3 regions of the Streptomyces sp. GLSS-08 genome follow, and region 2 is predicted to be linked to each of the others. Evidence: riboswitches for the same ligand, from Rfam matches in the RefSeq annotation. Region 2 holds a riboswitch; each other region holds the start of a gene.
What was found. A riboswitch is a leader RNA that binds a small molecule or an ion and turns the genes downstream of it on or off. The one in region 2 is predicted to bind cobalamin.
Positions count from the first base shown of each region.

Region 1 (3,531 bases), on a different contig from region 2:
CGCGGTAGAAGCGCTTCCGCGTCGCCGGTTCGCCGTGGCGCGCGTAGGCGTTGTCCGGTACCAACCGGGCGAAGTAGTCACGCAGTTCGGTCCGCAACCGCTGCTGCTCGGGCGTGTATTGGAGATGCACGGCGCCTCCCGGCTCCCAGTGGATCGACTGGTCCCACCCGGACTTGACGGCGCACACAGTAGAACGCGTTCCAGAAATTGGGAATGCCGGGGACACGCCGGAGAACCCGCGGCCGCGCACACCCCCGGTGTTGCTGCCGAACCCCCCGCCGCCCGCGCCCCGGTCGCTGCCGCCGCCCTACGGCAGATGTCCTGGACGACCCGCCGGACGTAGCATGCGGAGAGACCCCGAAACCGGCTGGCCCGCCGGTTTTCCCGGAAGTGCAGGAAACGGCCCGAACACGAACCTGGACCGGCGCACCATGAAGACCGACAGACACGAAGCGGAGGACGGACCGTCGGCCCCCTCCACCAGACCGGCGCTGAATCGTGCCCGCATCGCCGCGGCTGCGCTGGCACTGATCGACGTGAACGGGCTGCGCGCCTTCTCGATGCGCAAGCTCGGTGCGGGACTAGGCGTGGACCCGATGACCGCGTACCGCTACTTCGAGGACCAGGACGCGCTCTTCGACGGCGTCGCCGAACTCCTCCTGGAGGAGGTGGACTTCGACTCGCTGCCCTGGGGCGGCTCCTGGCGGGCGGTGGCCGAGCAGTACTGTCGGCGGCTGCGGCGCACGCTGCTCGCCCATCCGCACGCCGTCGCCGTGTTCGCGACGCATCCGGTGCGCTCGCCCGCCGCGACGGACGCCTGCGCGCGGCTCGTCGACCATGTCGGCGCCGCGGGCTTCGGCCCCGCCCGGGCGGGCCGCATCGCCCGCTGCCTGCGGGAGTTCACCGTGGGACACGCGCTGAGCCTGGCGGTGCTGCGCCCCGGCGCGGAGGACTGCGCCGGCGACCCCGCCGAGCAGTTCGACACCGGGCTCACCGCGATGCTGGACGGCTTCGAACGACTCGCCCGGCCCTCGCGCGCTCGAGCCCCGGGAACGGCGGACGGCTCCGGCCGCCCGGGCTGATGCCCGGGCACGAGCGGGCGGGCCCCGGCCGGGGCCCGCCCGTGATCTGCGAACGCTCAGGGAGCGACCGGTGCCGCGGTCACCGGCTTCTCCTCCCTGCCCTGAGCAGGGGCGGTCCCGGGCACCGTCAGCCGCTGGGCCAGTGCGCCGAAGACGAGCCCGAAGGAGGTCCACAGCGTCAGCTGGATCGCCAGTGCCGCGAGCCGGAACTGCCACAGCAGGGTGCCCGAGAAGTCCCTCGGCACCTCGTCGACCGCCGGGAGGAACGCGTACGCAAGAGCGACGGCGACGACGAAGAACGCCCCGGCGGCCAGCGTCGCGTTCCAGTTGCCCAGCCGCGGTGCGAGGCGCTTGCCCAGGATCACGGTCGCGACGGCAAGCAGCACGCTGAGCAGGACCATGAGGAAGTACAGCGTCGTCCGCTTGCCGATGGTGTCGGCGTCGCCGACGGACGGCGGGTTGGCCGGGTACTTGAGGAACGGCACGACGTAGACCGCGACCAGGCCCGCCGTCGACAGCAGCAGCGCACTCGCCCGGGGCCCGAAGCGGCCGATCCGTCCGAGGGCGAAGCAGTACGCGAGAGCGGCGATGCCGCCGAAGGCGATGCCGTAGACGAGGACGCCGGTGGCCAGGCCACCGGTGGACTGCATGGTGCGGGTCACCGTCTCCACGCCGTGTTCGTGGTGGTGCGCGTGCGATTCCTCGTACGCGATCGCCGCGTCCACGCGGGACTCACCGAGGAAGTACGCGACGGCGAGGGCGAGCAGGCCGGCGGCGAGACCCGCCAGCATGCCGCGCACCAGGAGGTTTCTGACTGTTGCTGAGTTCATCGGCTCGTACGCTTCCTCGTCGCCGTCAGTGGCAGGGGAAGCCGAGCAGATGGCGGGCGTCGTGCACCCACTCGTGCACGTTCTCGCCCGAGACGAGCGCGGTGGCGCCCTGTTCGGCGCCGACGAAGTAGAGCAGGACCAGCATCAGGATGCCGAAGAAGACCGCCCAGGGAGCGATCGCGCCGATCGGCAGCTTGGCGGGAACGGCGGTGGGAGTGGCGGTCGGCTGAGCGACGGACTGCGCCATGTGGCAGGACCTCCTGGGGAACTCGCGTCCCATCGTGGTGGTGCACAGGACGACGGCTGCGGGTCTGACTTGCCCTGCCTTCACCACCCCTGGCGGGAGCGGCTGTTGCGGGGCTTACAGTGGCGCGACCGTGCCGGATTCTCACCGGGCTTCCGCCGTACCGTCGTCAATATCGTCGAGACCGTACCGCGAAGCGGAGGCCCGGCCAAGGGCGCACGGGAGGCACAGCGTGCGCCCCGGGGTTCAGGACCACGGCCAACTCCCGCTCTGCACACGGCGTTCGGCTGCGGGCGCGGCGGCATTTCGATCACGAGAGCGGATCCATGACGACCCGAGTGACCTTGATCTCAGCAGCGTCGAGCGCGGCGCTCCGCGAGGCCCGCTTCGACGACGGCTGTCCCGCGGACACCGGCGGACTGCGGCTCGCCCGGACTGCCGCGGACATGTTCACGGCCGCGGGTGAGCGGTGGGTCTCCCCCAGCGTGCGCTGCCGGGACACCGCCGGCGCGCTCGGTCTTGACGCGGTCGAGGTGGCGGAGCTCGCCGGTCTCGACGTGGGCCGCTGGCGCGGCGCGACGCTGGACGAGGTGGGCGCGAAGGAACCGGACGCGGTCGCGCGCTGGCTGGCGGACCCGGGGTCCGCTCCGCACGGCGGGGAGTCGGTGCGGGACTTCTGCGACCGGGTCGCCCGTCGGCTGGACAGGGCCGCGGAGCACGCGGGGCGCGTCGTCGCCGTCGTGGAGCCGGAGGTCGTACGGGCCGCGCTGGTACGGGCTCTCGGGGCGCCGGAGTCCGCGTTCTGGCGGATCGACGTACCGCCGCTGACCGCCACGGAGCTCAGCGGGCGCTCGAACCGCTGGAACGTGCGCGCCGGACGCCCGCTGCCGGACCGGGACGCGGACCGGTGTGGCGCGGACCGGGAAGCGCACCGGTAGACGCGGACCGAAGACCAGCGCCCGCGTGACGCGGACCGGCACCCGCGCCCGCCTGACGCGGACCGGGACCCGCACCGATGTGGTGCCCGGCGGCAGGCCGCCGGTACCGTCGGCGCCCGGGCACCCCGGGCCGCCCGGGGTGCCCCCGGTGCCGGCGGCGTGCCGACGGGGTGGCGGCCCGCCTCAGCGGAGCGTGGCCATGAAGTCCATGCAGGCCTGGGCGCACTCACGGCAGGCCTTCGCACTGCCCTGCGCACCGGGGTGGTCGTCGAAGACGTCGGCGCACTCCAGGCAGACGTCCCGGCACCACTCCAGCTGGACGCGCATGCCCGCCTCGTCCAGGCCCGACTGCTCGGACAGCATGCGGCACGTCGCGTCGCACACCTCCGCGCACATGACGCCCTTGCGGCGTACCAGTTCCTGCTCCTTCGGCCCGT
Region 1 covers NZ_JBWJAQ010000003.1:386,299-389,829, reverse strand. The annotation lists gene AC0ZLC_RS07270 (acyl-CoA dehydrogenase family protein) at 1-130, opposite strand, end outside; gene AC0ZLC_RS07265 (TetR/AcrR family transcriptional regulator) at 432-1,082, shown strand; gene AC0ZLC_RS07260 (CbtA family protein) at 1,139-1,912, opposite strand; gene AC0ZLC_RS07255 (CbtB domain-containing protein) at 1,938-2,159, opposite strand; cobalamin riboswitch at 2,197-2,357, opposite strand; gene AC0ZLC_RS07250 (histidine phosphatase family protein) at 2,483-3,094, shown strand; gene AC0ZLC_RS07245 (four-helix bundle copper-binding protein) at 3,278-3,531, opposite strand, start outside.
Region 1: another riboswitch for cobalamin. It lies ahead of AC0ZLC_RS07255 (CbtB domain-containing protein); the one in region 2 lies ahead of nicT (Nickel transporter NicT).

Region 2 (3,531 bases):
GTCAGCCGTTCGCCGACGATGCGCAGTTCGGGCTCGGCCTGTACGGCGAGGTCGAGCCGGACGGGACCCTCGGGACCGTCCGCCGTGCAGCCGATACGGAAACCTCTCCGCCGCTGGGCGTCCGGGCGGGCCCCTTCGGGAACGCAGGCCGCCGGGTCCGGGAACACCTCGCCCAGTTCGGCCCCGCCGCCGAGCCGCGCCAGTGCCTCGTACGCCCGCAGCGCCGTGGACTTGCCGCTGCCACTGGGGCCCGCGAAAAGCGTCAGCGGTCCGAGCGCGAAGGCGGCGCCGCGGTGTCCGGCGAAGGCGGAGAGCCGTAGCCGGGTGATGCTGGGCCGGTCCGGCCGCGTGTGCGGGGCGCTCGGCGCGGCCGGCGCCGTCTCGGGAACACCCGGCGCCGCCGCGGGCGCTGCGAGGACCCCGGGGGCCGCGGCACGCGGTTCGGGGACCCGTTCCCGCCTCTCCGGCTCGGCAGCGCGCTCCCACGCGTCCGGCTCCACGCCGAGGCGCCGGTCCGGACACACTCCCGTGCCCGGGGGGACCCCGGTGTCCGGACTCACCCCGACGCCCGGGCGCACCCCGGCTTCCGTGCCGACCTCGACGCCCGGGCGCACCCCGGCATCCGGGCGGGCCCCGGCATCCGGACGTTTCTCGACATCCGTGCGGTGTCCGGCGGACGCGCGGTGTCCGGCATCCGTGCCGAGTCCGGCGGACGTCCGGTGCTCAGCGGACGGCGCGCACGGTGGGGACGGCGGGGACGGTAAGGCCGGCAGGGCCGGCAAGGGTGACAGGGCCGGAAGCGGCGGGAGAGGTGACGCGGTCATATCCGGACGGTAGGACTCCGCCGCCAGGCGAACCGTTCCGGCCGGGCGATCTTCCTTCGTTCGGGGTATCACGCCCGTTGATGGCGTCCCCCGGGGACGCCGCCCACCCCGGGGACGTCATCCCCCGGTCACAGCCCGGGGACCCCGGCACTCTCCATCAGCCCCTGCACCTCGGTACCGGGCGGCGTCAGCAGGAACACGTTCCGGTCGACCCGGTGCATCCCGCTCGCCAGGCCGAAGACCACGCCCGTGCTGAAGTCCAGCACCCGCTTGGCGACATCGGTCTCCGCGCCCGTCAGGTCGAGGAGCACGGGGGTGCCGCCCATCAGCGTTTCGGCGACCTCACGGGCGTCCGCGAACACGTTGACCCGCAGGACCACGAAGCGGCGCCGCGCCTCGGTCGGGGCCTCGGGTATCGACCGGTGGCCGACGGCCGAGGGCCACGCGTCCCGGCCGCGCAACGGAACGACCTGGGCGAGCCCTTCCCACTGTTCATCGGTGACGTCGTGGCTGTTCACTGGCCATCCCCGCCCTGGCTCGCCATGGTTGTCTGCACCAGGCAATTCTTACCCATGGTCACCCGTTCGGCCGAACAGCGACACGGTCCGCGACAGCTCTCCTTGCGGTACGGCTCGCGGAAGCACGTCCAAAATCAGGCGATGTCCGTGCCGCAGTGCGCCAGCAGCGCAACGACCGGACCGTCGATCAAGCGGTAGCGCACGACGCGTCCCTCCCGCTCGCCGACGACGACCTCGGCCGTCCGCAGCAGGCGCAACGCCTGCGACACGGCGGGGTCGTTCATGCCGGTCGCGATCGCCAGGTCGGACACCGCCAGGGGCCCGGCCCGGTGCAGCGCCAGCAGGAGCGCCAGCCTGCCGGGGTCGGCGAGCAGCGAGAAGCGGTCGGCCCAGGCGCGTACGGCCGCGGGCTCGCCGATGGCGGCGGCGGCGTCGCAGACCCGGTGGCCGTCGATGGTGCGCCGGTCGGCACGGTCGGCGGGGACGAGATGCATGACGGCATTCTTCCAGGCGGCACTGTGATCTTCGATACCTGCGCAACTGTGCAGGCTTGCAGCGGTCGACGGGCGGCACCTAGGGTTGGCGGGCCGTGGTGTTCGGGAAGACCGGTGACAGCCTTTCAGGGGCCCAGTCCGGAGCGGCCCTCGCCACTGTGATCGGGGAGTTCCCGTCCCGTGCCGCTCCAGGGCGGCGCCACTGGCCGGACGGCCGGGAAGGCAGGGGCGGGCGCGTCGACCCTCCGCCACGCCCGGCTTCGGCTCGTGCGGGAGGTACCCGCGAGCCAGGAGACCGGCCACGGCATCTCACGAAGTGATCCACGAGGTGCTGGAGCGTGACCGCATGACCCTGCCCACCGGGCCCGCCGCCTTCCGATGGCGACGCGAGGACACCGTCCGTACCGCCGGCCTGCTGGCGGTGATCGCCGCCCTGCACGTCGTCGCGTTCGGGGTGCTCTTCCTGCTGGTCGTGCCGGCGCACTACGAGGTCGGTTCGAAGGCGTTCGGCATCGGCCTCGGCGTGACCGCGTACACGCTCGGCATGCGGCACGCCTTCGACGCCGACCACATAGCGGCCATCGACAACACGACGCGCAAGCTGATGGCCGACGGCAAGCGGCCGGTGTCGGTGGGGTTCTGGTTCGCGCTCGGCCACTCCAGCGTCGTGGTCCTCCTCGCGGCGCTCATCGCGGGCGGCACCCAGCTGGCCGGGCGGATCATGAACGAGGGGTCGAGCACGCACCAGGTGCTCGGCGTCATGGGTACGACCGTCTCGGGCGTGTTCCTCTACCTCATCGCCGCGCTCAACCTCGTGGCCCTGATGGGCATCCTGCGGGTCTTTCGCGCGATGCGGGCGGGGACGTACGACGAGAAGGAACTCGAAGGACACCTGGACTCCAGGGGGTTCATGAACCGGATCCTCGACCGCTTCACCAAGTCCATCAGCCGCCCGGGGCAGATGTTCCCGCTGGGTTTCCTCTTCGGCCTCGGCTTCGACACCGCGACGGAGGTCACGCTGATGGTGATGGCGGGCAGCGGCGCCGCGGCGGGGCTGCCCTGGTACGCGATCCTGTGCCTGCCGCTGCTGTTCGCGGCGGGCATGAGCCTGTTCGACACGCTCGACGGCACGTTCATGAACTTCGCCTACCAGTGGGCCTTCTCGAATCCCGTGCGCAAGGTGTTCTACAACCTCACCATCACCGGTCTGTCGATCGCGGTGGCGTTCCTGATCGGCACGATCGAACTGGTCGGCGTCCTGCACGACCGGCTCGACCTGCGGGACGCGGTCACGGGCTGGATCGCCGGTCTCGACCTCGACAACGTGGGTTTCATCATCGTCGGTCTGTTCGTGGTCGTGTGGGCCGCCGCGCTCGCCTACTGGCGGCTGGCCAGGGTCGAGCAGCGGTGGGCGGTGCGCCCGGCGGACGGGGGCTGACGCCGGGGACGAGGGCGACGCCCTCCGGGAACACCCGTCGATATGACACTCAGTCCCCTCCTGCGGGCACTGAGTGTCATACGTGATCTCCGATGCTAGTTTCCCCGCATGAGTGAGACTCCCCGCCGGAGCCCGTCGGCCGGGACGGGCGCCCCGAAACCCCCGATGCGCGACGCGCTGGTCGAGGCGGCGTTCCGGCTGTTCCTCGAACACGGCTACGAGCAGACCACGGTCGACGACATCGTGACGCTGGCCGG
Region 2 covers NZ_JBWJAQ010000001.1:476,685-480,215, forward strand. The annotation lists gene AC0ZLC_RS01860 (AAA family ATPase) at 1-500, opposite strand, end outside; gene AC0ZLC_RS01865 (cell division protein SepF) at 953-1,342, opposite strand; gene AC0ZLC_RS01870 (ArsR/SmtB family transcription factor) at 1,477-1,836, opposite strand; cobalamin riboswitch at 1,916-2,154, shown strand; gene nicT (Nickel transporter NicT) at 2,183-3,274, shown strand; gene AC0ZLC_RS01880 (TetR family transcriptional regulator) at 3,440-3,531, shown strand, end outside.

Region 3 (3,531 bases), on a different contig from region 2:
GGCACGAACGACGCGCAGAAGACCATGGGCATCATCACCCTCGCCCTGGTCACCGGCGGTGTCCTCGCGCCGGGCTCCAACCCTCCCACCTGGGTGATCGTCTCGGCCGGCATGGCCATCGCGCTCGGTACCTACCTGGGCGGCTGGCGCATCATCCGCACCATGGGCAAGGGCCTCACCGACCTCGCGCCGCCGCAGGGCTTCGCCGCCCAGACCAGCGCCGCCACGGTCATCCTCGCCTCCTCGCACCTGGGCTTCTCGCTCTCCACCACGCAGTCCTGCTCCGGCGCCGTCATGGGCTCGGGCCTCGGCCGCAGGGGCGGGGTCGTCCGCTGGTCGACCGCGAGCCGCATGTTCATCGCGTGGGGCCTGACCCTGCCGGCCGCCGGACTCGTCGGCGCCGGTGCCGAGTTCCTCACCCAGCAGGGCACCTGGGGCATCGTCACCACGGGCGTGCTGCTCGTGGCCGGCGCCGGTGTCATCTGGACGCTCTCGCGCCGCCAGCCGGTCACCATGGCCAACGTCAACGACGGCCAGGCCGAGCCCGCGGGCGTCGTGACCGCCGCGATCGCCGCGGTCACCCCGCCGCCGGCCGGCCCGGTCGCCACGGCCGACATCGGTCTGACGGCCACCATCCCGGCCCCGGACGCCGGCACCCCCACCGAGCCCACCCGCCCGGCCACGGTCTAAGGAACGAACAGCATGAACATCGACTGGGCAGCCCTCGGCTCCGTCTTCGGAGCCAGCCTCGTGGTCACCGTGGCCCTCGTCGGCCTCTTCACCCTCGGCATCGTCGGCCTCTCCAAGCGCGAGTCCGGGGCCACGCAGGGCGGTTCCGCCGCCCTCGCGGTGACCGGCGCGTACGCCTGCTTCGCCGCGTGCGCGGCGGCGGTGGCGTACGGCATCTACCTGATCGTCGCCTGACGACCGGGCTGAAACCCGACAAAAACCGAACAACGCGGCATCACTTCACGTGGGGTGCGGGACGGAACACCGTCCCGCACCCCACCTGCGTGTGGGGCTTCGCACACTCTCCCTTCGCAGGTCAACAGCAAGTTGACGGCTGTTCTGACCCCGTGGTGGACTGCCGGAGCCAACTACGGCGGCAGGAGAGGAAGCCGGTGCGAATCCGGCGCGGTCCCGCCACTGTCACCGGGGAAGAACGCCCCCGGGAGCCAGGAACTCTCACCGCCGGTCTCTTCGAACCAGGGCGCGGACACCCTGAGTGAGGACATATCGCCATGCGCGGCTGCCCGTTGCGGGTCCTGACGAGTACGAGGGTGCTGCCGCACCCCACAGCGGGCTGAGCCCGTGCGTGCCGATCGCGTCTTCGCGTACGGCGCCACCGCCGGCCTCCTCGGCGACCTGCTCCTCGGCGACCCCCGCCGCGGGCACCCGGTCGCCGCGTTCGGGCGGGCCGCGGGCGCCGTGGAACGGGTGCTGTGGCGCGACCACCGCGGATGGGGCGCGCTGCACACCGCGGTGTGCGCCGGTGGCGCCGCCGCTCTCGCGGCCCTCGCGAGCCACCGCGTGCACACTTCCCCCGCCGCCTCCGTCGCGCTGACCGCCGCCGCCACCTGGGCCGTCGTCGGGGGCACCTCCCTCGGCCGGGAGGCCAGGACCGTCGGCGGTGCGCTGGCCGCCGGCGACGTCGACGCCGCCCGCGAGCGGCTGCCCCACCTGTGCGGGCGGGATCCGCAGGCGCTGGACACCGACGGGATCGCCCGGGCCGTGGTCGAGTCCGTCGCCGAGAACACCTCCGACGCCGTCGTGGGCGCCCTGGTCTGGGGCGCCGTCGGCGGTGTGCCCGGGCTCGTCGCCTTCCGGGCCGTGAACACGCTGGACGCGATGGTCGGGCACAGGTCCGCCAGGTACCGCCGCTACGGGTGGGCCTCCGCACGGCTCGACGACGTCGCCGGCTGGCCGGGGGCCCGGCTGACCGCCGTACTCGCGGCCGTCGCGGGCGGCGATCCGCGCGGTGCCGTGCGCGCCTGGCGTGCCGACGCCGCCAGGCACCCGAGCCCCAACGCCGGTCCCGTGGAGGCCTCCTTCGCGGGGGCGCTGGGCGTACGGCTGGGCGGGACCCTCTCGTACGGAGGGCGGGTCGAGCACCGGCCCGTGCTGAACGGCGACGGGCGGGCCGTGTCCGTCCGCGACATCGAGCGGGCCGTACGGCTGTCCCGGCGGGTGAGCGGGCTCGCGCTGGGCGTGTGCGTCGCCGGGCGGCTGCTCGCGCAGGGACTCACGAAGGGGCGTACCCGATGAGCGGCGGACTGCTGATCGCCGGCACCACCTCCGACGCCGGCAAGAGCGTCGTGACCGCCGGGATCTGCCGGTGGCTGGTGCGCCAGGGCGTGAAGGTGGCGCCCTTCAAGGCGCAGAACATGTCCCTCAACTCGTTCGTCACGCGCGAGGGGGCGGAGATCGGGCGGGCGCAGGCCATGCAGGCGCAGGCCGCCCGCGTGGAGCCGACCGCGCTGATGAACCCGGTGCTGCTCAAGCCGGGGAGCGACCGCAGCAGCCAGGTCGTGCTCATGGGGAAGCCGGTGGGCGAGATGAGTGCGCGCGGCTACCACGGGGGCCGCCAGGAGGCACTGCTCGGGACCGTGCTGGACTGCCTGGCCCAATTGCGGGGCACGTATGACGCGGTGATCTGTGAGGGGGCAGGCAGTCCTGCCGAGATCAACCTGCGCCGTACCGACATCGTGAACATGGGCATCGCCCGCAACGCGCGGCTGCCCGTCCTCGTGGTCGGGGACATCGACCGCGGGGGCGTCTTCGCCTCGTTCTTCGGCACGGTCGCGCTGCTGAGCCGCGAGGACCAGGCGCTCGTCGCCGGGTTCCTGGTCAACAAGTTCCGCGGCGACGTGTCCCTGCTGGAGCCGGGGCTCGACATGCTGCACGGTCTCACCGGCCGCCCCTCGTACGGCGTCCTGCCCTTCCGGCACGGCCTCGGCATCGACGAGGAGGACGGACTGAGGGTCTCGCTGCGCGGGACCGTCCGGGAGTCCGTCGTGGCGCCGCCCGTCGGTGAGGACGTGCTGCGGGTGGCGGTCTGCGCGGTCCCGCTGATGTCCAACTTCACGGACGTCGACGCCCTCGCCGCGGAACCGGGCGTCGTGGTGCGGTTCGTGGACCGGGCGGAGGAACTGGCCGACGCCGACCTCGCCGTCGTACCGGGCACCCGGGGGACGGTGCGGGCCCTTCAGTGGCTGCGGGAGCGCGGCCTCGCGGACGCGATCGCCCGGCGGGCCGCCGAGGGGCGTCCGGTGCTCGGGATCTGCGGCGGCTTCCAGGCCCTCGGCGAGCACATCGAGGACGACGTCGAGTCGCGGGCGGGACACGTCGACGGGCTCGGACTGCTGCCCGTGCGCGTGCGGTTCGCGCGGGAGAAGACCCTCACGCGGCCCGTGGGCGAGGCGCTCGGCGAGCACGTCGAGGGCTACGAGATCCACCACGGGGTCGCCGAGGTCACCGGCGGCGAACCCTTCCTGGACGGCTGCCGGGTCGGCGCCGTCTGGGGCACGCACT
Region 3 covers NZ_JBWJAQ010000018.1:67,165-70,695, reverse strand. The annotation lists gene AC0ZLC_RS27140 (inorganic phosphate transporter) at 1-690, shown strand, start outside; gene AC0ZLC_RS27135 (hypothetical protein) at 703-924, shown strand; cobalamin riboswitch at 1,064-1,204, shown strand; gene AC0ZLC_RS27130 (cobalamin biosynthesis protein) at 1,312-2,265, shown strand; gene AC0ZLC_RS27125 (cobyric acid synthase) at 2,262-3,531, shown strand, end outside.
Region 3: another riboswitch for cobalamin. It lies ahead of AC0ZLC_RS27130 (cobalamin biosynthesis protein); the one in region 2 lies ahead of nicT (Nickel transporter NicT).